DNA from 2 places in the Pseudonocardia sp. P1 genome. Region 1 is predicted to be linked to the other one. Evidence: riboswitches for the same ligand, from Rfam matches in the RefSeq annotation. Region 1 holds a riboswitch; the other holds the start of a gene.
What was found. A riboswitch is a leader RNA that binds a small molecule or an ion and turns the genes downstream of it on or off. The one in region 1 is predicted to bind cobalamin.
Positions count from the first base shown of each region.

Region 1 (15,008 bases):
CGTCCTGGAAGACCAGCGCCAGCTGGGCCATCAGGTCCTCGGTGGTCTGGTCGCGCACGTCGGCCCCGCCGACCCGGACGGTGCCCGAGCCGGTGTCCCAGAACCGGGCGATCAGCCGGGTCACCGTCGTCTTCCCGGAGCCGGAGGCACCGACCAGCGCGACGGTCGAGCGGGGCGGGATCCGCAGCGACACCTCCCGCAGGACCGGGTGCGCGGGGTCGTAGCCGAAGCTCACCCGGTCCAGCTCGACCGCGCCGCGCTCGGGGCGGCCCGCCGGGACCTCCGGTTCGGGCAGCGGTTCCTCGGTCAGCACCGCGACCAGCCGGGCGAGGTCGTTGCGGGCGATCCGGACGACGCCCGCGTAGTCCCCGACCTCGGCGAGCGGCCCGGTGAACCGGGCGGCCAGCGCCACCAGCGCGACCATCCGGACGGCGTCGAGCGAGCCACCGAGCACCAGGTAGGCGCCGGTGAGGATCAGCGCGCTGAACGCGACCTGGACGGCGAACCCGCCGGCGACGATGCCGCCGGTCGCCAGCCAGACCGACCGGTGCCCGGCGCGCCGCTGGGCCTCGATCGCGTCCTCCAGCGGCCGGTACCCGGCCGCGCCGCGGCCGAACGCCCGGAGCACACGCTGGGCCCGCGCGAACTCGACGACCCGGTTCCCGGCGTCGACGGCCGCCGCGTCGTCGAGCGCGTCGCCGCGGCCGACCCAGGTCGCGGCGAGCCGGAACGCGAGCCACAGCAGCGGGACGCAGACCAGGGCCGCCAGCGCGAGCCGCCAGTCGAACAGCAGCATCGCGAGCACGATCGTCGCCGGGGTCACGATCGCCACGACCAGCGGGGTGAGCAGGTGTGCGAACAGGCCGGCCACCATCGTCGTGCCGCCGGTGGCGATCCGGGACAGCCGCCCGACCCGCTCGGAGGAGAACCACCCCAGCGGCAGCGACGACACGTGGTCACCGAGCCGCTCGTGCATCGTCGTGAGGACGACGAGCGCGACGCCGAACCCCGCCATGGCCTGCACGTAGTACACGACGCACGCGCCGGCGACCGCGACGAGCAGCACGCCGGTCCAGGCGAGCGCGGCGGCGGTGTCCCCGGCGAGCAGGGCCTCCAGGAAGGGCACCAGCAGGACCGTCGCGACGCCCTGGAGCACCCCGAACCCGGTGACCCAGGCCAGGTAGGCGAACAGCCGGCGGCGGTGCTCCGGGCCCAGGATCAGCAGCAGGTCGGCGATCATCGGACGTCCTCCCCCGCCCGGTGGGCGGCCCACATCGCGGCGTAGCGCCCGCCGCGGGCGACCAGCTCGTCGTGCGTGCCGGACTCGACGATGCGGCCGGTGTCGACCACGGCGATCCGGTCGGCACCGGTGATCGTCGACAGCCGGTGCGCCACGACGATCACGGTGCGCCCGCGGGCGAGCTCGGAGAGCGCGTCCTGGATCTCGGCCTCCGACTCGGGATCGGCGAAGGCGGTCGCCTCGTCGAGCACCAGGACCGGGGTGTCGGCGAGCAGCGCGCGGGCGATCGACACCCGCTGCGCCTCACCGCCGGAGAGCAGCGCGTCCTCCCCGACGACCGAGTCGTAGCCACGTGGCAGCGCCCGGACCCGGTCGTCGATGCGGGCGGCCCGGCAGGCGGCGTGCAGGTCCTCGTCGGACGCGCCGGGGCGGCCGAGCCGCACGTTGCCGGCGACCGTCCCGTGCAGCAGCTGCACGTCCTGCAGCACGAAGCCGACGTGCCGGTAGAGCACCTCGGGGTCGATCTCCCGGACGTCGGTCCCGCCGATCCGGACCGTGCCGCCGGTGACGTCGTGGAACCGGGCCACCAGGGTCGCCAGGGTGCTCTTGCCCGCGCCGGACGGCCCGACCAGCGCCGTGACCGTCCCTTCCGGACAGTCCAGGTCGATCCCGCGCAGCACCTCGGCGCCGCCCGGGTAGGCGAAGCGGACCCCGGACAGCTCCACCCGGTGCCCCTCGGGCACCCGCGGCACGTCCGGCACCGGCAGGACAGGGGTATCCAGCAGCTCGTGGATCCGCAACGCGGCCGCGGCGGCGGTGCGCCGGTTCTGCGCGCCGAACCCGAGCGCGGTGATCGTCGTCGGGACGACGAGGGCGATGAGGATCCCCGTCATCCCCTCGACCGGGGTCACCCAGCCGGCACCGGCGAACCAGACGACCCCCGCACACGACACGAGGAGCACCACCGGCGCCGAGATCGCCATCGTGCTGACGGCCTCGATCCGCAGCATGGGGCGGACCCACGCGGCGTAGAACCGGCCGAAGTCGCGGGCGGCCTCGGCGTAGCCGCGGTGCGCGCGCCGCGCCTGGCCGAACGTCTTGACGACGGCGATGCCCGACACGAACTCGACGACGGCGGCGCTGATCCGGGCGTGGCCGGCGTGCATCTCGTCGACCTTCTCGGTGTAGCCGCTCATCATGTACGCGTAGGCCGCTGCGTAGAACGGCACGGTGGCCACCGCGAGGAGGGCGAGCCGCCAGTCCAGCCAGGTCAGGTAGCCGAGTCCGGCGAGCGGCAGCACCCAGGCCGCGACCCACTCCACCGGGTGGTGCGCGACGACCTGGTGGAGCTCGTGCACGTCGTCCTGGGCGGCCTTGCGGACCAGCCCGGACGAACGCTCGGAGAACCAGCCGAGCGGCACCCGTCCCAGGTGGGCGGCCATCCGGCGGCGCAGCACCGCCTGCAGCCGGACGTCGGCGAAGTGGGTGATCGCGAGTGCGAGGCCGGTGATGCCACCGCGGGCCCCGAGCCCGGCGACGACCAGCCACACGGTGCCCGTCACCGCGCCGGGATCGACCGGGCCGGGTGCGAGCAGTGTGTCCGCCAGCTGCGCGAGCGCGACGAACGGGACCAGGCCCGCCGCGGCACCGACGGCCGCGAGGACCTGCGCGACCCGGATCCGGACGGCGACCGGGCGCAGCAGCGCGGTGAGGGCCGCGGACTCGGCCCGGGCACGGGCCCGTGGGTCCGGTGGCGCGACCGGCGGCGCGGTCGCCTCCTCGGTGAGAGCGGTCACGGGGTCTCCCGACAGAGATCGCAGGGCGGGCGGCGCAGCGCCTTGATTAGGCAAACCTTAGCTATCTCTGAATAGCATTTGCAATCCCGGGTGCCGTACGGTTCGGCGGTGCCGATCACACCGGGAGTGCGGGCGGGGAACCGGCCGGGACCGAAACCGCGCCTGACCCGGGAGGAGATCGTCGAGGCCGCCGTCGAGGTGGGCGTCGAACGACTGTCGGTCGGTGCGGTCGCCGAGCGTCTGGGCGTCGCACCCGGCACCCTCTACCGCTACGTCGACGGGCTGGAGGAGATCGCCGCGGCGGCGGTCGCGCTGGTGTTCGCGCGCACCCCGCTCCCCGACCCGGCGCACGGCTGGCGCCCCTTCCTGGAGGAGGAGGCGGAGCTCGCGTTCGACCTGCTGCTGCGGTACTCCGGCCTGATCCAGGACCTCGGCGCCGACCTCAGCGCGGTGGCGGGCGACCGGCTGCGGAGGATCGTCGGCGCGCTGCACGACGCCGGGTTCGGCCCGACCGCCGCCGTACGGGTCGCCGACGCGGTGCTCGACGTCGTCGCCGACGGCGCGCACCAGACCCGCTGGGTACGGGGTCCGGGTGGCGGCCCCGGCGACCTGTCCGACCCGGCGCGGGCCTACCTCGACTCGCTCGACGGCGCCGTCCGCGAGCAGGTCCGGGGCATCATGACCGGCCCGCGGGACCACGTGCTGGACAAGGTCGCGCTGCTCCTCGACGGCGTCGAGCTGCGCCGCGCCGCCGGACGCGAGGGGTACGCCGGGATCCGGTGAGCGCCGGCTCAGCCGCTGTTGCGGTCGCCGTCGGGGTCGAGCAGGTCCGGCTCCGGGGCCACCCGGCCGCGCCAGGCGTCGAGCACGGCGGGATCGGCGGTGCCGGTCCGGGCGAGCACCCGCAGTGCGACCGCCTGCGCGGCCCGGCCCGGCGGGTCCACGGGACGGTCGCCCGGCGGCTCCCCCGCGGCGACGGCACGGAGCACCTCGGCGGTGACGTCCCGCTGCGCCGGGTCGCCGAACCTCGCCAGCAGGCGGTCGAACGCGGCCAGGCGGTCCGCGTCGAACGGCCGCGGACGTCCGGTCAGGTCCGTCAGCGGGTGCGCCGGGTACAGGTGGGCGCACGGCAGGTACCCGTCCGGCACCGGGACGGTCGCGGCGTGCGTGCGCCCCGCCCGCAGGAGCTGCGGGAGCAGGTGGGTGTGCGGGCCGTCCGGCGAGCGGCCGTCCGGCGGCGGGATCGCGGCGAACACCTCGACCCGGCCGACGGCCGTCACGAACACCCGGTGCGGTCCGGCCGCGACCAGGGTGGCGACGAGGTCGCCGTCGAGCGGGCGCCCCTCGGCCGCCCGCAGCGCGGCGAGCAGCTCCGGGTCCCCGGTCCGCACGCAGGCGTCGACCGTGGGGGTGCCGAGACCGAGGTCGACGAGGACGTCCGCGCGGTCGGTGTCGCGCAGCGCGTCGCGGTCCGGCCCGAGCACGGTGACGGTGGTCCGGGCCGCACACCGGGCGTCCGCGGCGGGCAGGCACAGCGCGACGGCGTGGTTCCAGTGCTCGGCCGGCCCGACCGGGGTGCGGTAGGCGACCGGCCGGGTGCCCGGCGGCGCAGCGAGCCGGATCCCGCCGCGGCCGGTCACGACCGCCCCCGGCTCCGGGGTCGCGGCGGGCTCGTCGGGCAGCCGGACGAACTCGGCGATCGCGCCCGGCGCGCCCGCGCTCCAGCCGGCGTCGGGATCGGACAGGTACGCGTGCAGCAGCTCCGCGACCGTGCTCGTGCCCGTGGCGTCCATGCCCGTCCACCCTGCCCGCTCGTCTCGTGGGCCGGAACCCCCACCCCCGCCGGTCACCGGGCTCCCACCCGGTCGAACCGCCGTCCCCACCACAGGGCCACCCCGGCGGTCAGCACGACGGCGGCCGAGGGCACGAGCACCACCTGCGGCGCGGTGAACAGGTACTCGCGGCCCTCCGCCACCATCGCGCCCCACTCGGCGGTCGGCGGCTGCACGCCCAGCCCGAGGAACGACAGTCCCGAGATCGTCAGCAGGGTGCTCGAGAACCGCACGCAGGCGTGCGCGCCCAGCGGCGGCACCAGGTTCCGGCCCACGTGCCGCACCAGCACCCGGACCGGGCCCGCACCCAGCGCGACCGCGGCCGTCACGTACTCGCGCTCCCGCTCGGCGAGCACCAGCAGGTGCGCCTGCCGGGCGAACGGCGTCCACGCGATCGCCGTCACGGCCACCAGGAGCGACGTGGTCCCCGGTCCGAGCGTCACCGCCGCGACGAGTCCGAAGAGGACGACCGGGATCGCGGCGAGGACGTCGACGAGCCGCATCACCAGCCGTCCGAACGCACCGGTGACGGCGGCGGCCGCACCGACCGCCGTCCCGAACGCCCCGGTCACGGCGACGGCGAACAGGCTCAGCCCGAGGGTCAGGCGTCCGCCGTGGAGGGTGCGGGAGAGCAGGTCCCGGCCCAGCTGGTCGGTCCCCAGCGGGTGCGCCGCCGACGGTCCGGCGAGCAGGCCCGCGAAGTCGGCGCGCTCGGGGTCGGGCAGCAGCAGCGGGGCGCACGCGACGAACGCGACGGCGAGGCACCCGGCGGCCACGACCGGCCACCGGCGTCGCGGAGCGCGCGACCGCCCCGGGCCGCCGGCACGGACGGGCCCGGGGCGGGCACCGGCCCGTTCCCGCACGCTCGTCACGCGTCCACCGCCGAGCGCAGGACCGGGTCGAGCAGCGTCGCGACGATCTCGACGAGCACGCCGGCGACGACCGCGACCGTCACCACGAGCAGCGTCCCGGCCTGGATCACCGGGAGGTCCTGGGCGGGCACGGCCTGGTGCAGCAGCCGCCCGAGGCCGGGGATGCCGAACACGACCTCCACCACGACGGACCCGCCGAGCAGCCCAGCGACGAACAGCCCGGCGAGCGCCGTCACCGACGTCGTCGCGAGCCGGGCGCCGTGCCGCCACAGCACCGAGTGCTCGCCCAGGCCCTTCGCCCGGGCGACGAGCACGTGCGGCCGGGTGAGCACCATCGCGGTCTCCGCGCGGACGAGCTGGGCGGCGAGTGCGCCCGGGTACGCGGCCAGGGTCAGCACCGGCAGCACCAGGTGCTGCGGCCCGCCCCAGCCCACGGCGGGCAGGGCACCGAGCCCGACCGCGAAGACCAGCACCAGCCAGGGCGCCAGGACGAACTCGGGCACGGCGACCCCGGCGATCGTCCCCGCCCCGAGGAACCGGTCCAGCCGGCCGCCCGGCCGGCGCGCCGCGTAGGCCCCGGCCGGGATCCCGACGGCCGCGGCGAGCGCGAGTGCCAGCACCGCCAGCAGGCCGGACACCGCGGCCGCCCCACCGACCTGTTCCAGGACCGGGGTCCGCGAGACGTACCCGTACCCGAGGTCACCGCGCAGCAGCGCGCCGAGCCAGCGCAGGTACTGCTCGACCGGTGAGGCGTCCAGCCCGAGCGACGCCCGCACCCGCGCCTCGGTCGCCGGGTCCGGCACCGCCTCGGCGGAGCGGGCCCGCAGCACCGCGCGGGCCGGGTCCACGTCCGCCAGCCGCGGCAGCGCGAACACCAGCACCGTCGCGGCGAGCAGGACCGGCGGGACGACCAGCAGCCGGCGCAGGACCAGCCCGATCACCCCGTCGGCGTCAGCTGGGGCAGGATCGGCTCGATCTGCAGCGGGTCCGGGGTGAACCCGGTCGCGCCGCGCAGCACGGCGGTGTTCAGCGGGTGCACCAGCATCACGCCGACGGCGTCGGTGGTGAGCAGGCCGGCGGCCTCGGCGAACAGCTGCTGCCGCTGGGCCGGGTCGACGGTCGTGTTCAGCCGGGCGACGACCGCGTCGTAGGCCGGGCTGCAGTACTGGTCGATGGCGTAGCTGCCCTCGCACGTGTAGTCCGAGGTCAGCGTGCTCGCCGCGTCCGGGAAGTCGGAGAGGTAGCTGCGCGAGTTGAGGAACATGTCGTAGTTCCCGGCGAGGACCTCGGGCTCCTGCGCCTCGTAGTTCCCGACGGTGATCTCGACCCGCACCCCGGCCTCGGCGAGCATCGCCTGGAGCGCGTTCGCGAGCGTCGGCAGCTCGGGGCGGTTCGGGAACGTCCACAGCTGCACGGTCAGCGGGTTCTCCGGCCCGAACCCTGCCTCGGCGAGCAGCTGCCTCGCACGCTCGGGGTCGGCCGCGGGCGGCGGATCGGTCTCGCCCCACGGCACCGCCGCACCGAAGAGGTCCGCGGCCGGGGCCGCACCGCCGCCGAGCACCTGCTGCGCCAGCACCGGGCGGTCGATCGCCGCGGTCACGGCCTGCCGCACCCGGACGTCGTCGAACGGCGCGCGGGACTGGTTGAGCTGCAACGGGACCGTGCGAGCGTTCGGGTACTCGACGACCTCGGCGCCCGACGAGCGGACCTGCTCGACCTGGGCCTGCGGGAGGCCCTCGGCGAACTGCACGTCACCGGCCTGGACGGCGAGCGCGCGGGCCTGCGGGTCCTCCACGTAGCGGACGGTGATGCGGGCCGCGCCCGCCTTCTCGCCCCAGTACTGCTCGTTGCGGACGAGCTGCGCCGACTGGGCACCGTCCACCTGGTCCAGCACGAACGGGCCGGTCGCGTTCCGCAGGTACGCGGGCGCACCACCGTCGGCGTACGCGGCGGGGGCGAGGATCCCGAGGTTGCCGCTCGACATGCGTAGCGGCATGACCGGGTCGGGCTCGGCCGTGGTGATCCGCACGGCGTCGGGGCCGTCCGCCGCGACCGTGAACCCGATGTCGCGGATCGCCCGCGGCGGGGCGTCGACCCCGGCGACGTAGCTCAGTGCCGTGACGACGGCGTCCGGCGTGAGCGGGGTGCCGTCGTGGAAGGTGACGCCCGGACGCAGGGTGAACCGCCAGGAGTCGCCCTCCTGCTCCCACGCGGTGGCCAGCATCGGTGCGGGCTGTGCCTGGTCGTCCACTGTGGTCAGCGTCTCGGCGACGCCGAGGGACTGGAGGCGGGCCCCGTCGTCCGCGTCGAAGGCGTAGTCCGAGCGGGGCGGGAACTGGAGCGCCACCGTCAGCTCACCGGCGGGATCGGGGCTGCCACCGGTACCGCCGCCGCAGCCGGCGAGGAGCAGGGCGGTCGCGGTGGCCAGTGCGGCCAGGGCGTACCGGCCACGTCGTCGTGCGATCACGACATACAGCTACATCTGACGAACTGTTCAGACAACCTGGACGTGAGCAACGTCCTGCCCACGGGCTTCGGCGCGCTCCTCTCACTCCCGGGGTGCCGGGAACCGCCGCCGTGCCTCGGAACGGACCAGCAGTCCCCACACGCCCGCCCGGCGCGCGGGAAGCTCCGCACGGCCGGACGGCGGGACGAGGAACTGCCTGCACTCCGGGCAGCTCGGGAGGGGCGGACAGCTCATCGCCGCGGGCACGCTCAGACGGCCGCACAACGTCCGGAGCAGACCGCTGTCCGGACGTTCGCCGGTCGGGCCGTCCGGGACCAGATGATCGACGCCGTCACAGGTGGAGGTGACCCACTGCGCTCGGATCTCCGGCATGCCGTCCTCCCTCGTTCGTGCTGCTCATCGAGCTGTGACGGGTACCGAACCTTCCGGCCCGCCCACCACTGTGGAAGGACGACGTGCGGATGCCGATCATGCGCGAGATGCATGGGCGTCACACCCGGACTCGGATAGCGTCGCGCGCGACCGGCAGGAGCCGGCGTGACCCACCGGACGGGGCGGCCCGCGAGCATGCACGAGCGGACAGGTTCTCCGTACTGCGCCTGCGGGACCCGGCTGGCCACCGACAACCGCTCCTCCATGTGCGGGGCGTGCCGACGGCGGGCTCGGCTGCTGCTCGCCGAGGCCCCGCTCGTCCCGGCCGGCTTCTGGCACAACGACCGGATGCGTGACGCTCTCGCCGGCCGCCATCTCGGCCGCGTCCTCCATGCCTACCGCCACCACCCCTGGCATCCGCGACCGTTGTCGCAGAGCACCGTCGCGGCGTGGATCGGGCTCACCCAGGCCCAGCTCAGCCGGATCGAGAACGGCGCGGCGCCTCAGGACCTCGCCAGGCTCATACAGTGGGCTCGTGCCCTCCGCGTGCCTGCACAGCTGCTGTGGTTCGCACTCCCCACCGGGGCCGCGCCCGGGGCGTCGTCGACGGCTCCGGCGTTCGACCGGCTGCCGGACGGCGACGTGAACCGCCGCGAGGCCCTCCGGATCATGAGCCTCGCCGGTGCGCTCCTGACCCTTCCGGGCGGGAGCGACCTGGACGTCGAGCGGCTGACCACCCCGCACACCGGCGCGCTCGGCTCGGCGACACTGGACGAGTTCGGCCGGCTGAACGACCGGCTCTGGCGCGAGTTCTCCCAGGCGTCCGCGAAGAGTGACGTCCTACCCGCGGTCCGCCGCCGGCTCGACGTCCTCACAGGACTGCTCCGCGAGCCCCGGAGCGCCCCGATCCAACGGAGGCTGTGCGCGCTCACCGCCGACCTGTTCCAGCTCTGCGGCGAGATCTTCTTCGATCTCGGCGCCTACGGCGACGCTGCGCAGAGCTACGCCCTCGCGGCCGGGGCGGGCCGGGAAGCCGAGGAGTTCGATCTCTGGGCGTGCGCCATGGTCCGGCACGCGTTCGTCGACGTCTACGAACACCGTCCCGGCGACGCGCGGCCGCTGCTCGAGGGTGCAGCGGGGCTCGCCCGGCGAGGAGATCCGTCGCTGCCCACCCGGCACTGGGTGGCGGCCGTCCAGGCGCAGGCCTACGCCGAGCTGGGTGACGAGTACCGCTGCCAGGGCTCGCTCGACGACGCGGCGCTGGTGCGGGATCGCGACCCTGCCGCAACCACGGGATGGCTGCGGTTCTCCTCCGACCGGCTCGCCGAGGAGCGGGGGAGCTGCTTCGTCCGGCTCGGCCTGCCGGACCGGGCCGAGCCCGCGCTGCTCGACGCCTTACGCCGATCGGTCTCGATCCGGCGGCGCGGTGCACTCCTGTCCGATCTCGCCATGGTCGGCGCGCAACGCGGAGACGCCGAGTACACCGTCCTGTACGGCAGCGCGGCGGTCGACGCGAGCAGGCGGAGCGCGTCGACCGGTTACGTCGGCCGCAGGCTGCACACTCTCCGACCTCATCTCCGAGCACTACTCGGTGACCGGCACGTCCGTCACCTCGACCACCAGATCTCCCTGCTGACCAGCACCTGACCCACCCGAGGAGCCGATCATGCCGTCAGAGCCCGGCCGTACCTTCCGTGACGCCTGGATCGCCGGAGTCCGCGCCCACTTCCCCGGCGAGCCCAAGCCCGGTTACGTCACGCCGTGGGACGACACCCCCGGCTGGGAACGCGCGAGCGCCGCCGCCGTCGAGCAGCAGGTCCGCGCCTTCGTCGACGCCAGCGACGGCCACACCGTGAAGCTCACACGCGAGCAGAAGGGCCGCTTCGTCGCCACCTGCTGGATCGCCCAGATCCACCGGCACGTGCCCGACCCGAAGCCCGGCTACGTCGCCGACTGGGCCGATCTTCCCGGGTGGCAGCAGGAGACCGATGCCGACATCTTCGAGAGGATCGAACGCGACCGATGAGATGCCCCCGCGGCGCCGGACGGGACGGCCGGTACCGACCGGCGCCACGGGAGCGCACCGGCGTCAGCCGGTGGTCGGTACCCCGCCGGAGCGGACCCGGCGGGCGGCCGCGACCAGGTTGGTCAGGGCGGCGACGGTCTCGGGCTCACCGCGCGTCTTGAGCCCGCAGTCCGGGTTGGCCCACAGCCGCTCGGCACCGATGTGGTGCAGCGCCGCGGTGAGCTGCCCGGCGAGCTCGTCGGTGTCCGGGACCTCGGGCGAGTGGACGTCGTAGACGCCCGGGCCGAGCCCGCGCGGCACCCCGGGCCCGAGGTCGCCGAGGACCTCCATCCGGGACCGGGCCGCCTCGACCGTGGTGACGTCGGCGTCCAGGCCGTCGATGGCCCCGACGACCTCGCCGAACTCGGAGTAGCAGAGGTGCGTGTGGATCTGCGTGGTGTCCGCGACCCCGCCGACGGACATCCGGAACGAGTCCACCGCCCAGTCCAGATAGGACTGCCGGTCGCGCTCGTGCAGCGGCAGCAGCTCGCGCAGCGCGGGCTCGTCGACCTGGATGATCCGGATCCCGGCCGCCTCGAGGTCGACGACCTCGTCGCGCAGCGCCAGCCCGACCTGCCGGGCGGTGTCGCCGAGCGGCTGGTCGTCGCGGACGAACGACCAGGCCAGGATGGTGACGGGCCCGGTCAGCATGCCCTTCACGTACCGGTCCGACAGCGACTGCGCGTAGGTCGCCCAGCCGACCGTGATCGGCTCCGCGCGGGAGACGTCCGAGTGCAGGATCGGCGGCCGCACGCAGCGCGAGCCGTAGGACTGCACCCAGCCGAGCTCGGTCGTGGCGAACCCGTCGAGGTTCTCGGCGAAGTACTGGACCATGTCGTTGCGCTCGGGCTCACCGTGCACGAGCACGTCCAGGCCGATGTCCTCCTGGAGCCGCACCACGCGCTCGATCTCCCGGCGCATCCGCCCGGTGTACTCGTCGTCGGTGATGTCGCCGCGCCGGTGCGCGGCGCGGTCCGTGCGGATCTCCGCGGTCTGCGGGAACGACCCGATCGTCGTCGTCGGCACGTCGGGCAGGCCGAGCGCCTCGCGCTGCGCCTTGGCCCGCACGTCACCCGCGGGCCGCCGGTAGTGGTCGGCGCCCAGCTCGGCGAGCCGGCTGCGCACGCCCTCGTCGCGCCGGGACGCCGCGGCCACCCGCTCCCGGGTGGCCTTCGCGGCGTCGAACGCGTCGGCCACCGCGGCCCGGCCCTCGTGCAGCGCACGCCCGAGCAGCACGACCTCGTCGACCTTCTGGCGGGCGAAGGCCAGCATGTCGACGACGTCGACGGGCAGTGCCGTCTCCGCCTCCAGGTCGTACGGGACGTGCAGCAGCGAGCACGACGTCGAGACCTCCACCCGCCCCGCGACGCCGGTCAGCCGGGTCGCGTCGGACAGCGCGGCGTCGAGGTCGGTGCGCCAGACGTTGCGGCCGTCGACGACGCCGGCCAGCACCCGCTTGCGGCCCAGCCCCTCGACCGAGTCGATCCCGTCGAGGTCCGCCCGGCCCGCGACGAGGTCCAGGGCGAGCCCCTCGACAGCGGTCGACGCGAGCACCGGCAGCGCCCGGCCGAGCTCACCGAAGTACGACGCGACCAGGATCTTCGGTCGGCGTGGCGCCGACGCGAGCCGGTCGTACGCCTTCCGCAGCGCCGCGACCTCGGGGTCGGTGCGGTCGGCGGCGAAGGCCGGCTCGTCGAGCTGGACCCACTCGGCACCGGCGTCGGCGAGCTCGGCGAGCAGATCCCGGTAGACCTCGACGAGCGGGCCGAGCAGGTCCAGCGGCCGGAAGTCCTCCGGCGACCCCTCGGCAGGCTTGGACAGCAGCAGGAAGGTCACCGGCCCGACCAGCACCGGGCGGGTCAGGACGTCGGAGCGCAGCGCCTCCCGGAACTCGTCGAGCGCCTTGCGGCTCCCCGGGGCCAGTCGCGTCGACGGCCCGATCTCGGGGACGAGGTAGTGGTAGTTCGTGTCGAACCACTTGGTCATCTCGCAGGCCGGGGCGCCGGTGCGGCCGCGGGCCATCGCGAACAGCCGCTCCAGCGGATCCTCGATGCCGGCGAACCGTTCCGGCACGGCCCCGACGGCGAGCGCGGTGTCGAGCACGTGGTCGTAGAACGAGAACGTGTTGCCCGGGACCTGCCCCAGGCCGGCGTCGCGCAATCCGGTCCAGGTGTCCCGTCGCAGTCCGCCTGCCACGTCGTGCAGCGCCGAAGCGCCGGACCTCCCGGCCCAGAACGCCTCGGTCGCGCGCTTGAGCTCCCGGTACGGCCCGATCCGGGGGTATCCCAGAACGGTGCTTGCGGTGCCCGATTCGGACGAAGTCGTCACGGCCCTCTCTCCTCGCGAGCGCGGTGGGGGTGACCCGGGCCTCGCGGGAGGGCGACGTCACGACCGGGACGGCTCGGCCGTCCACACCGGACCCTGTCCGGCGGGCACGGCGATGCCCGGTCGTCCGCTCGGCCCTCCCTCGGGACCACGGATCGCGTGCACCGGCCGGCACACGCACCGTCGGCAGGTCTTCGGACTCGCGGGCGTCGTGCACGGGTGCACGTCCTACTGGCCGTCGCTTCCCGGGATCGCTCCCAGTGCTCATGACGGCGGTCGTTCCCACTCACCGCTGCGGGGCAGTCCCGGAGTCGCACCGGGTTCCCTCTTGCCTCGCCCGCCCGGCCCCTCCCGGGACCGCGCCGGCGAACCGTCGGCGGGACCGACCATAGATCAGGGATCCGGACGGGGCCAGGCCAGGCATTGCCGGACGGTGCTTGTTGCCATACAGTGGCAACACGCTCGCCCGCTCCCACCCGAGCTCCAGGGCGACCTATCCCTGCCCCCTCCGTTCGGAGGGGCGTCCTGCCCGGACGCCCGACGGGTAATCGCGATCACCCCTGTGCTCACGGCCACAGCCCCCCTAGCGTGCGGAATCGACCCATCCGCCTGCCTCAGAAAGGGCTGACATGCAGGTAGACGAGCTGCTCAAGCCGTTCCCCATCAAGGAGTTCCACCCGTTCCCGCGGGCACTCATGGGTCCCGGCTCCCACGAGCTGATCGGGCCGGAAGCGCTCAAGCTGGGCTTCAAGAAGACCCTGGTCATGACGTCGGGCCTGCGCGGCACCGACATCGTCCACAAGATCGTCGAGTCGATGAAGTACCACGGCCTCGAGGTCGTCGTGTACGACAAGGTCGAGTCGAACCCCAAGGACTACAACTCGATGGATGCCGTCGCGTTGTACCAGGAGAACAACTGCGACTCGTTCGTCTCCATCGGCGGCGGGTCCTCGCACGACGCCTGCAAGGGCGCCCGCATCTCGGTCGCCCACGACGGCCGCAACGTCAACGAGTTCGAGGGCTTCAACAAGTCCGAGAACCCGGCCAACCCGCCGCACATCGCGGTCTCCACCACGGCCGGCACCGGCTCGGAGACCTCGTGGGCGTACGTGATCACCGACACCACGACCGACCCGGACAACCCGCACAAGTACGTGGCGTTCGACGACGCGTCGGTCACCACCCTCGCGATCGACGACCCGGTGCTCTACTACGACTGCCCGGTCGACTACACCGCGCAGTGCGGCTTCGACGTGCTCGCGCACGCCTCCGAGCCCTACGTGTCGCGGCTGAACTTCCAGCCGTCGCTGGGCAACGCGCTGCACGCGATCAAGCTGACCTCGCAGAACCTGCGGGCGGCCGTGTGGAACGGGCAGGACCTTCCCGGCCGCGAGGGCATGATGTACGCGCAGTACATCGCGGCCCAGGCGTTCAACTCGGGCGGCCTCGGCATCATCCACTCGATCTCGCACGCGGTGTCGGCGTTCTACGACACCCACCACGGCCTGAACAACGCGATCGCGCTCCCCCGCGTGTGGGCGTTCAACATGCCGGTCGCCTACGAGCGCTTCGCGGACATCGCGGAGGCCATGGGCATCGACACCCGCGGCATGACCAAGCCGCAGGCCGCCGACGCCGCGCTGGCCGCCTCGATCCGGCTGCTGCGCGACGTGGGCATCCCGGAGAAGTTCGCCGACGTCAAGCAGGACACCTACTCGAAGAACCGGCTGGGCCAGGGCCCGACCAAGTTCTACGAGAACTCGCCGACCATCGTCGGTGACGCGGCGGACGTCGACCGGATCACCAACCACGTCCTGGGTGACGCCTGCACCCCGGGCAACCCCAAGGAGTGCACCTTCGAGACCGTCCGCCCGGTCGTCGACCACTCCATCAACGGCGACCTGGACGACCTCCTGACCTGATCGTCCGGTCAGTCCGTCGAGAATTTCGCACCAGCGGGCCCACGCCGCGCGAGTGATACTCGTGACGGGTGGGCCCGCTGGCTGCGGGGCCCGCTGCACCACCGCCGGTGCGGCCTG
Region 1 is NZ_ADUJ02000001.1:4,156,161-4,171,168, reverse strand. It holds gene PP1_RS19220 (ABC transporter ATP-binding protein) at 1-1,240, opposite strand, end outside; gene PP1_RS19215 (ABC transporter ATP-binding protein) at 1,237-3,036, opposite strand; gene PP1_RS19210 (TetR/AcrR family transcriptional regulator) at 3,145-3,819, shown strand; gene PP1_RS19205 (DUF6925 family protein) at 3,828-4,829, opposite strand; gene PP1_RS19200 (ABC transporter permease) at 4,883-5,644, opposite strand; gene PP1_RS19195 (ABC transporter permease) at 5,737-6,681, opposite strand; gene PP1_RS19190 (ABC transporter substrate-binding protein) at 6,678-8,207, opposite strand; gene PP1_RS19185 (hypothetical protein) at 8,289-8,579, opposite strand; gene PP1_RS19180 (helix-turn-helix domain-containing protein) at 8,745-10,226, shown strand; gene PP1_RS19175 (hypothetical protein) at 10,246-10,605, shown strand; gene metE (5-methyltetrahydropteroyltriglutamate--homocysteine S-methyltransferase) at 10,669-12,972, opposite strand; cobalamin riboswitch at 13,138-13,359, opposite strand; gene mdo (NDMA-dependent methanol dehydrogenase) at 13,599-14,891, shown strand.

Region 2 (15,008 bases), 1.6 Mb from region 1:
GCTCGCGCCGCTGGCCCGGCACGGGGCGGCCGGGGCCGACGTCGCCGTCGTCGAGGGCGTGATGGGCCTGTTCGACGGGCGGATCGCCGACGGCGCCGGATCGACCGCGCAGGTCGCGTCCGCGCTGGGAGCGCCGGTGGTTCTCGTCGTCGACGTGCGCGGGCAGTCCCGCTCGCTCGCCGCGCTGCTGCACGGGTTCCGGTCGTTCGACCCGTCCGTGCAGGTCGCGGGCGTGATCCTGAACCGGGTCGGCTCCGACCGGCACACCGAGGTGTGCCGGGCCGCGGCCGACGAGGTCGGCCTGCCGGTGCTGGGCGCCGTGCCGCGGCGCGCTGAGCTGGCCGTGCCCTCCCGGCACCTCGGGCTGGTCACTGCCGCCGAGCACGGGTCCGCCGCGACCGCTGCGGTGGACGCGATGGCGGAGCTGGTGGCGGCGCACGTCGACCTCGACGCGGTGCTCGCACTCGCCCGGCCGCTGCCGGACGGCCCGGCGTGGGACCCGGCGGCCGAGACCGCCGCGGCGGGCCCCGTACCGGATGCGGGGGAGCGGCCCGTCGTCGCACTGGCCGGTGGGCCCGCGTTCGGGTTCGGGTACGCGGAGCACGCCGAGCTGCTGGCCGCGGCCGGGGCCGAGGTGGCGGTCGTCGACCCGCTGCGGGATCCGTCGCTGCCGGATCGGACGGCGGCGCTCGTCCTGCCCGGCGGGTTCCCCGAGGAGCACGTCGGTGCGCTCGGGGAGAACGCGTCGCTGCGGTCCGGGGTGGCGCGGCTCGCGGCCTCCGGGGCGCCGGTGCACGCCGAGTGCGGTGGGCTCCTCTACCTGTGCCGGGACCTCGACGGGACCCCGATGTGCGGGGTGCTCGACGCGTCCGCCGCGATGACCCCACGACTCACCCTGGGCTACCGGGACGCCGTCGCCGTCTCCGGGTCCGCGCCGTTCCCGGCGGGTGCCCGGGTCGGGGCGCACGAGTTCCACCGCTGCGCCGTCACCCCGCGGGCCGGGGCGGCACCGGCCTGGGTGTGGCGCGGCGGCGAGCCCGAGGGGTACGTCGTGGACGGGGTGCACGCCTCGTTCCTGCACACCCACCCGGCGGGCGTCCCGGAGGCGGTGGCCCGGTTCGTCGCCGCCGCACGCGGGGCGACGACGGCGCCCGCGTCACCGTGAGCAGCGCCCGCGTCGCTGTGACCGGTGCCTGCATCGCCGTGACCGGTGCCCGCGTCGCCGTGCCGGGGGCCGCGTCGCCGTGCCCGGGGGCTGCGGGGCCCCGGCCGCGGATCGGTGCGGTCCTGCCCCGGCGGTGCGTGCCGGGCCGGCCGTGACCACGGGGAGTCCGGACGGGCTCGTCGTCGGGATCGGGGCGCGGCCGGGATGCTCCGAGGACGCGGTGCGCCGGCTCCTGGACCGGGTCGCGGTCGCGCACGGGCTGGACCTGGCCTCCGCGGACGTCGCCACCCTGGACCGGCGGGTCGGCGAGCCCGGCCTGCGCGCGGCCGTCGCACCCCGGGTGCCGCGGGGGTTCACCGCGACCGAGCTGGCCGGGGTCGCGGTGCCGCACCCCAGCGAGCGGGTCGCCGCCACCACCGGGACGCCCGGGGTCGCCGAGGCGGCGGCACTCCTGGCCGCGGGCCCCGGCGCGGAGCTCGTGGTGCCCAAGACCACCGGCACCGGCGTGACCGCCGCCGTCGCCCGCCGCCCCTGACCCGCCCCTCGCCCCTCGGTTTCCCGCCCCTGTTCGCACGGAGTTCCTCCGCTCGCACGGGATCCGATCCCGTGCGAGGCGAGCGATCCCGTGCGAACCCGGGACGGAGCGGGCGGAGCCGGATCCGACCTGGCCGATGGTGTGGGGTTGGCCTCCGTGGGGCGGACACGCATGCGTCGGTCGTTATCCTCGATCGTCGCCGTCGAGCGGGAACCCGGTGCGAGTCCGGGGCGGTCCCGCCGCCGTGACCGGGTCCGCGGGCCCGGGAGCCGGACCTCGCCGTCGGCGCGGAACCCACGTCCGGGCGCGGACCACCCGGGAGAGGAACGTCGTTGAGCGCGCAGCACGAGCAGTATCTGGTCGGCCTGGACCTGTCCGGGCGACGGGTCGTCGTCGTCGGCGGGGGGCAGGTCGCGCAGCGCCGCACCGCCCGTCTGATCGCCGCCGGGGCCGTGGTCGAGGTCGTCTCGCCCGAGGTCACGCCGGCGGTCGAGGGCATGGTGTCGGCCGGTGAGATCACCTGGTCCGCCCGCGGGTACGCCGACGGCGACCTCGACGGCGCCTGGTACGCCATCGCCGCCACCGACGACGCGTCCGTCAACACCGCGGTCACCGCCGAGGCCGAGCGGCGACGGGTCTTCTGCGTCCGGGCCGACGACGGCAGCCGCGGCACCGCCGTCACCCCGGCCACCGGCCTGCACGACGGGCTGACCGTCGGCGTCCTGGCCCGGGGTGCGCACCGCCGTTCCGCGGCCGTGCGCACCGCGCTGGTGGAGGCGCTGCAGTCCGGCGTCGTCGACGAGGACGCCGAGCTCCCGCAGGCGGGCGTCGCGCTCGTCGGCGGCGGGCCCGGCGATCCCGAGCTGATCACGGTCCGCGGACGGCGGCTGCTGTCCCGGGCACAGGTCGTCGTCGCCGACCGGCTCGGCCCGCGCGACCTCATGGACGAGCTCCCGCCCGACGTCGAGGTGATCGACGCCTCCAAGATCCCCTACGGCCGCGCCATGGCCCAGGAGAAGATCAACGAGCTGCTGGTCGAGAACGCGCGGGCCGGCCGGTTCGTCGTCCGGCTGAAGGGCGGCGACCCGTTCGTCTACGGACGCGGGTTCGAGGAGGTCCAGGCCTGCGCCGCGGCCGGGGTGCCGGTCACCGTCGTCCCCGGCATCACCAGCGCGTTCGCGGCACCCGCCGTCGCCGGGACGCCCGTGACCCACCGCGGGGTGGCGCACGAGATCGTCGTGGTCTCCGGGCACGTCGCGCCGGACGACCCGCGCAGCCTCACCGACTGGACCGCGCTGGGCCGGATGACCGGCACGATCGTGCTGATGATGGCCGTCGAGCGGCTCGGGCGGTTCGCCGACGCGCTGATCACGCACGGCCGCGCCGCGGACACCCCGGTGCTGATCGTGCAGGACGGCACCACCCGCATCCAGCGCACCGTGCGCGCCACCCTGGAGACGGCCGAGAAGGTCGCCGCCGAGGCCGAGGTGAGCCCGCCCGCGATCATCGTCATCGGGCCCGTGGCGGGCCTGGAGGCACCCGTCGCCGACTGATCCGTGCACACTGCAACTTTGCAGTGTGCAACGATGAGGGCGTGACGGACGAGATCGACGACGTCGTGGACGCGGTCATGACCGCGAGCCGCGCGATGCTCTCGGTGGTGGCCCGGTCCCTGGCCGCCGCCGGTGAGCACGCGGGCGAGGACGTGACCGTGCCCCAGTACCGGGCGCTGGTCGTCCTGGCCCAGCACGGCACCCGGCGCCCGGCGGACCTGGCCGTGGCGCTGGCGGTGTCGGCGTCCACCGCGACCCGGATGTGCGACCGCCTGGTGGCCCGCGGGCTGGCGGAGCGCACCCGGACCGGTGCGGACCGCCGGGAGGTCGCCGTCGCGCTCAGCGGCGCCGGCCGGGACCTGGTCCGGGAGGTGACCCGGCGCCGTCGTGCGGAGATGCACCGGCTGCTCGCGACGCTGCCTGCGGGGGAACGGACCGCCGTGCGCGACGCGCTGCGGACGTTCGCCGCCGCGGCGGGCGAGGTGCCCGAGACGGACTGGGCCGTCGCCCCGCTGTCCGTGGGCGAGCAGGACGACCAGGGCGGGGCAGCCCGGTGAGCGCCGTCGCCGCAGCCCCCCGCCCGGCCCTCCGTGCGCTGCACCGGGCGCTCGTCGGTACCCGGCCCGGCCTGGTCGGCCTCGCCGTGATCATCGGCGTCGGAGCTGGGGTGGGCTCGGTGCTGTTCCACGAGCTGATCCTCGGTGTGACCTGGCTGGTCACCGGACGGGAGGACTACTCCGGCGCAGGGCGCGTCCCGACGGAGCACCTGCCCGCGCTGGGGGTCTGGTTCCTGCTGGTCGCGCCGGTGCTCGGCGGGCTCGTGTACGGGCCGCTGGTCCAGCGGTTCGCGCCGGAGGCCCGCGGGCACGGCGTCCCCGAGGTGATGGTCGCGGTCGCGCGCCGCGGCGGCCGGATCCCGGCGACGGTGGCCGGGGTGAAGGCGCTCGCGTCCGGGATCTGCATCGGCACCGGCGGCTCGGTCGGCAGGGAGGGGCCGATCGTGCAGATCGGGTCCGCGCTCGGCTCGGCGATCGGGCAGTGGCTGCGGGTGCCGTCGACCCGGCTGGTGCTGATGGTCGCCTGCGGGGCGGCGGGCGGGATCTCCGCGACGTTCGACGCGCCGATCTCCGGTGTCGTCTTCGGGCTGGAGCTGATCCTCCGGTCGTTCGGCGCGGAGGCCTTCGGTGTGCTGGTGATCAGCTCGGTGACCGCGAACGTCACCGCCGAGCTGATCGCCGGGGACCGCGCGATCCTCACGCTGCCGCACTTCGAGCTGGGCAGCGCCGCGCAGCTGCCGCTCTACGCCCTGCTCGGGCTGCTCGCCGGGCTGCTCGGCTGGGCGTTCGCGCGGATCCTCTACCGGATCGAGGACGTGTGCGACGCGGTCTGGCGCGGCCCGGAGTGGCTGCGCCCCGCGGTCGGAGGGTTGTTGCTGGGGGCGTTGCTGCTGGCCCTGCCGCAGATGTACGGCGTCGGCTACCCGGTGCTGGAGGGGGCGATCGAGGGCCGGTACGTGTTCGGGTTCCTGCTCCTGCTGGTGATCGGCAAGATCGTCGCGGCGAGCCTGACCATCGGGATCGGCGGGTCCGGCGGCGTGTTCGCGCCCTCGCTGTTCATCGGCGGGACGGCCGGGACCGCGTTCGGGGTCGCCGCCGCGGCCGCGTTCCCCGCGCTGCACCTCGACCCCGGGGCGTTCGGGCTGGTCGGGATGGCGGCGGTGTTCGCCGGGGCCGCGCACGCCCCGATCACCGCGGTGCTCATCGTGTTCGAGCTGACCGGCGACTACGCCCTGATCCTGCCGCTGATGGCGGCCGTCGTGCTCGCCACCGGGCTCTCGCACCTGGTCTCGCGGGACGACATCTACACGCTCAAGCTGCTCCGGCGCGGCATCGACCTCGCCGCCGACACCCCCACCGACGAGGCGTTGCGATGGGTGACGGTCGGCGAGGTGATGCGTCCCCTCGACCCCGCCGACGACGGCGGGGCCTCCCCGGCGGACGGGCGTCCGCAGCCGGGGGCCGGTGGGCCGCTCACCCCGGACACCCCGGTGCACGACGTCCTGGACCTGCTCGCGGCGCACCGCGGGGCCGGGCTCCCGGTGCGGGAGACACCGGACGGCCCGCTGCTGGGCACGCTCGCCGAGCACGACGTCCTCGATCATCTGCGGGGTGTGGGCTCCACCGGCCGTGGTTGACCCTCGCCCGTCCGCGTGATGGGCTCGGTGACGACGACGGTGCAGGAAGCCGGTGCGAGTCCGGCGCGGTCCCGCCACTGTCATCGGGGAGCGCGTCCCCACCCACGGTCACGGCCCACCACGGGCGGGAAGGCCGGGGGCGCGTGACGATCCGCGAGCCAGGAGACTGGCCGTCGTCGCAGGAGATCCACTGGTGAGGGCGAGGACCCTCGAGGAGGTCATGCGATGAGCGACGACGCGCGCCCGGTCCTGGTCGTGCTCGGCACCGAGCCCGACGCCGGGTCCGGCCCGGCCGGTTCCGGGGTCGACGACCTGCTCGCCGAGGCGGACACCGTCTTCACGTTCCCCCGCTGGCCCGAGTCGGTCGCGCTGTTCTACGCCGAGGCGTGGCGGGTCGAGGGGGTGTCCCCGCGCGACGCGGTGGCGCGACTCACCACCTGGGCCGGCGCCGCCCCGTCCGGCACCGCGGTGCTGCTCGTGGCGGGGGAGCCGAGCTCCGACGTCGCGCTCGGCGCCGTGCTGGACGGCCTCGAACGCTGCTGCCCGGGCCTCGACGTCCGCGTCCCCGCCGGGACCCGGGTCGCGCCCCCGCACCGGAGCCCGCTGATCGGCTGACCGGGGCTCAGGCGGGTGCCTGCCAGCTGCTGAGCGGATCGGCGCGGGTCAGGACGGGGTCGGACGCGTCGAGGGTGCGGGTGCGGCCCGGGCCGGTCAGCGCGGTCTCGAACCGGACGGTCACGCGGCCGTGCCCCGCTCCCTGGACCCAGCCGTGCCCGTGCTCGGGATGGTGGACGTCGTCGCCCGCGGCCCACGGCCGGTCCGGGTCGGGCACCCGGTCCGGACGGGTGGGGCCCGGGCCGACCGTCGGCGGTGCCGGCTCGTCGGTCGCCGTCGGCGGTGCCGGCTCGTCGGTCACCGCCGGTAGCGCCGGCTCGTCGGCCGCCGCCGGCACGGTGGTGACGACGGCGTGGCCGGCGATCGTCGCGGTACCGCCCGGGGCGCCGGGCTCCGCGGCGACCGCTCCGGCGGTGCCGCGCTCCGATCCGGCGGGGCCCGGCAGCGGGGCATCGGGGCCGGGCGGCTCCACGGTGTCGCTGCTCGTCGCCGCCCGCCAGCCCTGCTCCGACGGGACCGCCTCGAACAGCGCGAGCGGCGGCTCGTCGCCGAACCCGGACACCGACACCCCGAGCAGCCGGACCCCGCCCTCGCCGACCGCGGTGTCGGCCAGCCGGCGGGCCACCGCGGTCAGTGTGGCGAGGTCCCGGCTGGGGAACGGGGTCGTCTCCGACCGGGTGTGGGTCGTGAAGTCCCCGGTCCGCGCCTTGACGGTGACGGTGCGCGCGGCGCGCCCGTCGGCGACGAGCCGCCGGTGCACCGCGACGCAGATCGACGCGACGGCGTCGTGCACCGCCGTCATCGCGGTGAGGTCGGTGTCGAACGTGGTCTCCGCGGAGATCTGCTTGGCGGCGCCGCGCGGCGCGACCGGGCGGTCGTCGATCCCGCGGGCGAGCCGGTGCAGCTCGGTGCCCATCGCGGTGCCGAGCACCCCGGCGACCTCGCGCCCGTCCATGGCGGCGAGCTGGCCGATCGTCTCGATCCCGATCTTCCGCAGTGCCTCACCGGAGACGGGCCCGATGCCCCACAACGACCGCACCGGCAGTGCGGCGAGCACGGTCTCCTGCTCGGCGTGGGCGATCACCCGCAGCCCGTCCGGCTTCGCCAGCTCGGAGGCGATCTTCGCGATCTGCTTGCCGGACCCGGCCCCGACCGACGCCGGCAGCCCGGTCCGCTCCCGCACCGCCGCGCGCAGCCGGGTGCCGAACTCGTCGACCGCCGCCGGATCCGCCCCGGCCAGCACCGGCGGTTCGATGAACGCCTCGTCCACCGACACCGGCTCCAGCACCGGGGAGAACTCCGCGAGCACCCCCATCACCTGGTCGGAGATCGCCTTGTACAGCGCGAACCGGGGCGGCAGCACGGTCGCGTGCGGGCAGCGGCGCCGGGCCTGGCCCATCGGCATCGCCGAGCGTGCCCCGAACACACGCGCCTGGTAGCTCGCCCCGGCGACGACGCCGCGCGGACCGGCCCCGCCGACCAGCACCGGCCGGTCGGCCAGCGTCGGCCGGGTGAGCTGCTCGACGGAGGCGAAGAACGCGTCCATGTCGAGGTGCAGCACCCATCGGGCGGACGCGGTCCGCGGGGCGCCCGGGCTCCTCCCGTCCGGTGTCGTCACCGCCCCATGGTGCCCCGGACCACCGACAGGACCGCGTCGCCGTCGGCGACCTCGATCCGGGGCGCGGCGTGCCCGGCACCGGCGACCGCGCCGGGGTGGTCGGGGTGCGGGGTGGCGACGTCGGCGACCCACCACGGCCCGCCCGCCTCCGGCCAGTCGAGGACGCGGGCCTCGGTGTCCGGCGCGGACAGCGTGATCGCCTCCATCGGGCTGCTCAGGCCCTCGCCGGTGGCCTTGAGCAGGGCCTCCTTCCGGGCCCACGTGACGAGGAACCCGTCGGCCGCGAGCACGCCCGCGTCGCGCTCGGCGGGGGAGAGGGCGTGCCGGGCGAGGCCGTCCAGGTCGGGGAGGGGCCTGTGCTGCTCGACGTCGACGCCGACCGGCCCGGCCCCCAGCGCCACGCCGACGAGCGCGCCGGAGTGGGTGAGGGAGAAGCCGGGGTCGTCGTGCCGGCCGGTGAGCCGGGGCTTGCCGTGCGGCCGGCCGCAGCGACAGGTGCGGTCGAGATCGAGCCCGGCCGGATCGGCGTCGAGATGCGTGCCCAGGACGAGGCGGGTCAGCGCGTGCGCGGCGAGGTAGCGGGCGCGGTCGTCGTCGCGGCGCAGCGCGGCCATCCGGTCGCGCTCGTGGTCGTCGAGCAGCGCGACGAGATCGGGCCGGGAGGAGGGCTCGACCGGCGCGGCCCACCAGACGGAGACGGTCACGGCGGACAGCGTCGCACGGGCCACCGACAGCGGGGGTGGTGCTCGGGTGTGATCACGGTCCGTGGCCCGTGCCCGGTGACGGGCACGGGCCCCGGAGACCGGTCAGCCGGACCGGCGGGCGGCGAAGTCCGTGCGGACGTGCGCGGGCTTCACGTGCGGCGTCGGTCCCGCGGTGCGGGGCGCGGCCGGGCCGGACGCCCCGCCGGAGCCCTTCCCGCGCTTCGCGGCACGGCGTTCGGCACGGTTGGCCGGACGGTCGGGCGCGCCGGTGCCGGGCACGGTCGCGGCACCCGTGCCGGCGCTACCGGTGTCCGGGCCCGCCGCGGACGGTCCGGGCAGGAGGGCCGGGGACGGCACGGTGGTGCCGCCGGACGTGGTGGTGTCGCCGGGCGTGGCGGTGGAGCGGGATCGGGTGGTGCGCATACGGGCCTCCAGGTGATGACGGGTCGGACGTTGACCGAGGAGGGCCGGTGACGTGCCGGAACGCCGGACGGCGGGATGCGGCGGAGCGCGCGGCATCGGTTCCGGGCCCGGGGACGGACGTCACGGGCCGGCGGGCGCGGGGACTCGCGGGAGGAGCCCCGGCGGGCCGCTCAGAGGAACCGGATCAGCATGGCGGGAACGGTAGGAGACCACCGCCACGGCGTGCCACCGGTTTTCCGCGGCTACCGTCGCGCCGGTGGACGCGCACCTGACGGACCTGGTCGTGATCGGCGGCGGGATCGCCGGTGTGTCGGTGGCCTACGAGCTGGCCGCGCACGCGCGCGTCGTGCTGCTGGAGGCCGAGACCGACATGCCGGTGCACTCGACCGCACGGTCCGCGGCGACCTACATCCCCGGACACGGGTCGGGGCCGTTCCGGGCGCTGATCGCGGCGTCCGGGCCGCGCTTCGCCGCGCTGCCCGACGAGCTCGGCACCCCGCCGCTGCTGACGCCGCGCCCGGTGCTGCACGTGGGCACCGACGACGACGGCGCCGCTGCCCTGGCCGCGATGCTCGCCGACCAGGCCGGCGAGCCGGGCGCCCCGGTCGCGCTGGACCCGGACGAGGCGCACCGCCGGGCACCCGTCCTGCGCCGCCCGCCCCGGGCCGCCGCCTGGACCGCCGGCGCGGCGGACGTCGACACCGCGGCCCTGCACGACGGCTACCGGCGCGGCCTGCGCGCCCGCGGCGGCACCGTCCTGCGCGACGCCCGGGTGAGCGCGCTGGCCCGCGACGGCGACGGCTGGACCGCGCGGACGGTCGCCGGGCACGTCGTGCGGGCCGGCGCCGTCGTCGACGCCGCCGGGGCCTGGGCCGACGAGGTGGCCGGACTGGCCGGCGTCCCCGGCGCCGGGCTGGTGCCGCACCGCCGCACGATCGCCGCCTGCCCGGTCGCCGATCCGTCGGTGCTGCGCCCGGGCGGCGCGCCGCTCCCGCTGATCGCGGACGCGGCCGAGCGCTGGTACCTCAAGCCCGAGGCCGACGCCGTCCTGGTCTCACCCGCCGACGAGACCCCGCAACCGCCCGGCGACGCCCGTCCCGACGAGCTCGACGTCGCACTCGCGCTGGACCGGGTCGGCGAGGCGACCACCCTGGGCCTGCGGTCGGTGCGGACCGCCTGGGCCGGGCTGCGGACGTTCGCCCCGGACCGGGCCCCGGTGCTGGGTGCCCGCCCCGGTCACCCCGGCTTCCACCTCGTCGCGGGGCAGGGCGGTTCCGGGATCGAGTCCGCCCCGGCGCTGGCCGCCCTGGCCGCGTCGGTGATCCTCGGGCGGCCGGCCCCGGCGGACGTCGCACTGGACCCGGATGTGTGCTCCGTCACTCGTCTCGGCTGATGTAAGCGTTCGCTTACATGGTGCTGGCACCATGGGGACATGGCGCTGACCACCACCGGCACCGAGCCGCACGCCCTGTTCTCCGGCGACTTCTGGACCGACCCGCACCCCGCCTACGCGGCGCTGCGCGACGACGAGCCGGTGCGCGAGCTGGCGCTGCCGGACGGGAAGGCGTGGCTGATCACCCGCTACGCCGACGTCCGGGAGGCGTTCGTCGACCCGCGGCTGTCGAAGGACTGGCGCTACACGCTGCCGGCGGACCAGCGGGCCGAGCACGCCGCGGCGCCGACGCCGATGATGATCCTGATGGACCCGCCGGACCACACCCGGCTGCGGAAGCTGGTCAGCCGCTCGTTCACCGTCCGGCGCATGAACGAGCTGCAGCCGCGGGTCGAGGAGATCACCCAGGAACTGCTGGACCGGCTGCCCGCCGACCGGCCGGTCGACCTCATGCGTGAGTACGCGTTCCTCGTCCCGGTGCTCGTGATCTGCGAGCTGCTCGGCGTGCCTGCGGAGGACCGGGACCAGTTCTCCGCGTGGTCGTCGGTGATGGTCGACGACTCGCCGCAGGAGGAGAAGTTCGCCGCGATGGGCAGCCTGCACGGCTACCTGAGCGAGCTCATCGAGCGCAAGCGCACCGAGCCCGACGACGCGCTGCTCTCGTCGCTGCTCGCGGTCAGCGAGGCCGACGGCGACACGCTGTCCCACGAGGAGCTCGTCGCCATGGCGATGCTGCTGCTCATCGCCGGGCACGAGACGACGGTCAACCTGATCGGCAACGGCGTCCTGGCCCTCCTGACCCATCCCGGGGAGCGAGCGAGGCTGCAGGACGACCCGTCACTGATCACGTCGGCGGTGGAGGAGTTCCTGCGCTTCGAGTCGCCGGTGACGAACACGCCGATGCGGTTCGCGAGCGAGGACGTCACCTACTCCGGGGTGACCATCCCCGCCGGGTCGACGGTCATGCTCGGCCTGGCCGCGGCCAACCGGGACCCCGCGTGGACCGAGCGGGCCGAGGAACTCGACATCACCCGGGACGCGTCCGGCGGGGTGTTCTTCGGGCACGGCATCCACTTCTGCCTGGGGGCCCAGCTGGCACGCACCGAGGGACGGGTGGCGATCGGGAAGCTGGTCGCGCAGCGCCCGGACCTCGCGCTCGCCGTCGATCCGTCGGAGCTGACCTACCGCGAGTCGACCCTGGTCCGCGGGCTGACTGGGATGCCCGTGACTGTGGGCGCTGCGCGCTCGTGAGTGGTTGACGCGGTCAGGACCGCGACAACCACTCACGAGCCGTCAGGCCAGTGGGGCGCCGGTCTTCTCCCGCACCTCGTCGGCGGAGACGCCCGGGGCGGTCTCGACCAGCGCGAGACCGTCGGGTGTCACGTCGATGACGGCGAGGTCGGTGACGATCCGGGTGACGCAGCCCAGGCCGGTGATCGGCAGCGAGCAGCGCTCGACGATCTTCGGCGACCCGTCCTTCGAGACGTGGTCCATCATCACGACGACGCGCCGGGCGCCGTGCACGAGGTCCATCGCGCCGCCCATCCCCTTGATCATCTTGCCGGGGACGGCCCAGTTCGCGAGATCGCCGTTCGCCGCGACCTCCATGCCGCCGAGGACGGCGACGTCGAGCTTCCCGGCCCGGATCTGGCCGAAGCTCTCCGCGGACCCGAAGTAGGCGGCGCCGTCGGCGACGGTGACGGTCTCCTTGCCGGCGTTGATCAGGTCGGGGTCGATCTCGTCGTCGGTGGGGTAGGGACCGACGCCGAGGATCCCGTTCTCCGAGTGCAGGACCACCGTGCGGCCGTCGGGGATGTGCCCGGGGACCAGGGTGGGCATGCCGATGCCGAGGTTCACGTACGACCCGTCCGGGAGCTCCTCGGCGACCCGGGCGGCCATCTCGTCGCGTGTCAGGGCCATCAGCCGCTCACCGTCCTGAACTCGACCGGCTTCTCCACGCCGGGCACGTGCAGGACGCGCTGGACGTGGATGCCGGGGGTGTGCACGTGGTCCGGGTCGATCTCGCCCGGCTCGACCAGGTGCTCGACCTGCGCGATCGTGACCCGGCCCGCGGCGGCCGCGTCCGGGTTGAAGTTCCGCGCCGAACGCCGGAACACGAGGTTGCCGTGCCGGTCGCCCTTCCAGGCGTGGACCAGCCCGAAGTCGGGGGTCAGCGCGCGCTCGAGGACGTAGGACACGCCGTCGAACTCGCGGACCTCCTTCTCGGGCGACATGACCGCGACGGAGCCGTCGGGTGCGTAGCGCCAGGGGAGGCCGCCGTCGGCGACGAGCGTGCCGACGCCGGCCGGGGTGTAGAACGCCGGGATCCCCGCGCCCCCGGCGCGCAGCCGCTCGGCGAGCGTGCCCTGCGGGGTCAGCTCCAGCTCCAGCTCGCCGCCCAGGTACTGGCGGGCGAACTCCTTGTTGTTACCGACGTAGGAGCCGATCGTGCGCCGGATCCGGCCGGCGGACAGCAGGGTGCCGAGGCCGAAGCCGTCGACGCCGAGGTTGTTCGAGATCGTCTCCAGATCGGTCGCGCCCTGCTCCAGCAGGGCGGCGATCAGCACCGTCGGGACGCCCGACATGCCGAACCCGCCGACCGCGAGCGACGCGCCGTCGCCGATGTCGGCGACCGCGTCCGCGGCGGATGCCACCACCTTGTCCATCACGCACCTCCGTCGGACGCGACGGTACCGCAGTGTGCGATCTGCGGACAAGCGTTCGCTGTGCGAACGCCATCGGTGCCGACGGAGCGCGGGCGTGCGCCGTCGCGTAGCCAGGCCCGCTCCGTCCGGCGGCCGTCTCGAGCCGGAGCACCCCGTCGTCTGTCCGTGCGCCCCGGCGCCGGCTCACGCACCCGTCGCGTGGGGTGCGCCCCCACGTGACGGGGTGCGCCGCCACGTGACGGGTGCGCCGACGGCGACGGGGTGCGCCGACCGGGTGCCGGGCGCGGGGTCAGGCCGCGGTGGGGGCCTCGTGCTCGTCGCCGACCGCGATCTCCCCGTCGGTGACGACGTCGGCGTACACCCCGGCGCACGCCCAGACCCCGCCGATCTGCGGGATCTCGATCCGGTTGTGCTTGGCGATGGTCCGCAGGGTGCCGGGGTCGCGGGGCAGGTCGCCCTGCGCCAGCGTCGTCATCACGCACCGCATGGTGGCGAACGAGTACCGCACGGCGACGCCGCCGATGGTGCCGTCCGATCCCGGCCAGTCGTTCTCGAGGAAGCCGGCGTCCTCGCCGCGCAGGACGACGTTCGGGCGGTAGCGGCGCGGGTCGAAGGTCGCGTCCGGGGCGAGCTCGCGCAGCCGGTCCAGTGTGGACTCGGTGAGCACGTGCAGTGTGGACAGGTCGAAGAAGGTGCCCGGCGCGCCGAACGCGGAGACGTCGAACCGGCTGACCCGCTCGCCGGTGTCCTCGTGCCGGGCGGTGGTGCCCTCGATCAGCTGCCCGGGGGCGAGCTGGTCGATCGGGAGGTCGTCGAACTCCGGCCAGACCTCCTCGAACTGGCTGCCCTCCGGTGGCTCGGCGATGAGCCGGACCTCGCGGTCGAGGATCGCGGAGAGCGCCGTGTCGATCCCCGGGTCGTCGGAGCGCAGCATCGAGCCGTCCGGGAAGCGGATCTCCACCTCGGGCAGCGGGCGGCCCGGTTCCGGCTCGGCGGCGAACCGCGCGGAGAAGTCGAGCAGGCCCGACCACAGGCGCGGGACCTTGGCGCTCGCGACGGTGCCCGACTCGACGTCGTACACCGCCAGTGCCCGGTCGCCCAGCAGCCCGCGGCCGGTCACCACCGACCGTTCCACGGACTCGCCGAGCATGGATTTCACCGGGTACCGGTGCAGTGAGACGACCGTCATACCTCGGTGTCTACCGGTCGCGAACGGGCCGGCGAAAGGAAGTCCTCAGCCGAGGAGCGCGACCCGGAGATCGTCCGCGGATGCGTACACGATCTCGGCACCCGCGGCTTCCAGCTCGCCCGGCTCGGCGTAGCCCCAGCCCGCGCCGGCGCAGCGGAGGCCGTGCTCGGCCGACCCCTCGACGTCGTGCAGCCGGTCGCCGACCATCAGCGGCTCGTCCACACCGGACGGGTTCCCCAGCCGGCGCAGCGCCTCGGCGACCACGGCGCCCTTGGTCGGGCGGTCGGCGGTGCGGGTGTCGCCGACGATCTCGGTGAACAGGTCGGTCCAGCCGTGGTGAGCGAGGATCTTGCGCGCCGACGGCTCGGCCTTGCTGGTGGCGAGCGCCATCGTCACGCCGGCGTCGTCGAGCGCCCGCAGCAGCTCCTCGACGCCGGGGTAGGGCCTGCTCCCCATCCAGCCGTCCTCGTCGCCGTAGATCCGGCGGTAGACCGGCAGTACCGCCGCCGTGCCCTCCTCGCCGAGGATCGGCGGGAGCGAGCGGTAGAGCGGCGGCCCGAGCAGGTGGGTGCCCAGCGCGGACTCGGGCACGTCGAGGCCGACCTCGTCGATGGCGCGGCGCATCGAGCCGAGGATGCCGGGGGCGGAGTCGACGAGGGTGCCGTCGAGATCGAGGAGGATGTGGGTCAGCACGGCTCCATCCTCCCTGTTCTCTCTGCGTACACTCGTCCGCATGGCGAACGCCCTCTTCGGCCCGCTGTCCGGCACGGACCGGGTCGACGTGCTGCTCGACGACGGCGCCTGGATCGCGGCGCTGCTCGAGGTCGAGCTGGCGCTCTCGGCGGTCGCGGCCGAACAGGACGCGGTCTCCACCGACGACGCCGACGGGGTCGAGCGGGCCGTCGCGGCCGTCGCCGGGGTGGACCCGGCCGCGCTCGCCGCGGAGTCCGTCG
Region 2 is NZ_ADUJ02000001.1:5,744,879-5,759,886, forward strand. It holds gene PP1_RS26745 (cobyrinate a,c-diamide synthase) at 1-1,165, shown strand, start outside; gene PP1_RS26750 (cobalamin biosynthesis protein) at 1,317-1,700, shown strand; gene cobA (uroporphyrinogen-III C-methyltransferase) at 2,033-3,253, shown strand; gene PP1_RS26760 (MarR family winged helix-turn-helix transcriptional regulator) at 3,295-3,810, shown strand; gene PP1_RS26765 (chloride channel protein) at 3,807-5,447, shown strand; cobalamin riboswitch at 5,468-5,636, shown strand; gene PP1_RS26770 (hypothetical protein) at 5,673-6,062, shown strand; gene PP1_RS26775 (DNA polymerase IV) at 6,070-7,680, opposite strand; gene PP1_RS26780 (4'-phosphopantetheinyl transferase family protein) at 7,677-8,384, opposite strand; gene PP1_RS26785 (hypothetical protein) at 8,487-8,807, opposite strand; gene PP1_RS26790 (NAD(P)/FAD-dependent oxidoreductase) at 9,064-10,200, shown strand; gene PP1_RS26795 (cytochrome P450 family protein) at 10,240-11,451, shown strand; gene PP1_RS26800 (3-oxoacid CoA-transferase subunit B) at 11,494-12,120, opposite strand; gene PP1_RS26805 (CoA transferase subunit A) at 12,120-12,866, opposite strand; gene PP1_RS26810 (MOSC domain-containing protein) at 13,156-14,055, opposite strand; gene PP1_RS26815 (HAD hydrolase-like protein) at 14,101-14,748, opposite strand; gene PP1_RS26820 (lyase family protein) at 14,789-15,008, shown strand, end outside.
Region 2: another riboswitch for cobalamin. It lies ahead of PP1_RS26770 (hypothetical protein); the one in region 1 lies ahead of metE (5-methyltetrahydropteroyltriglutamate--homocysteine S-methyltransferase).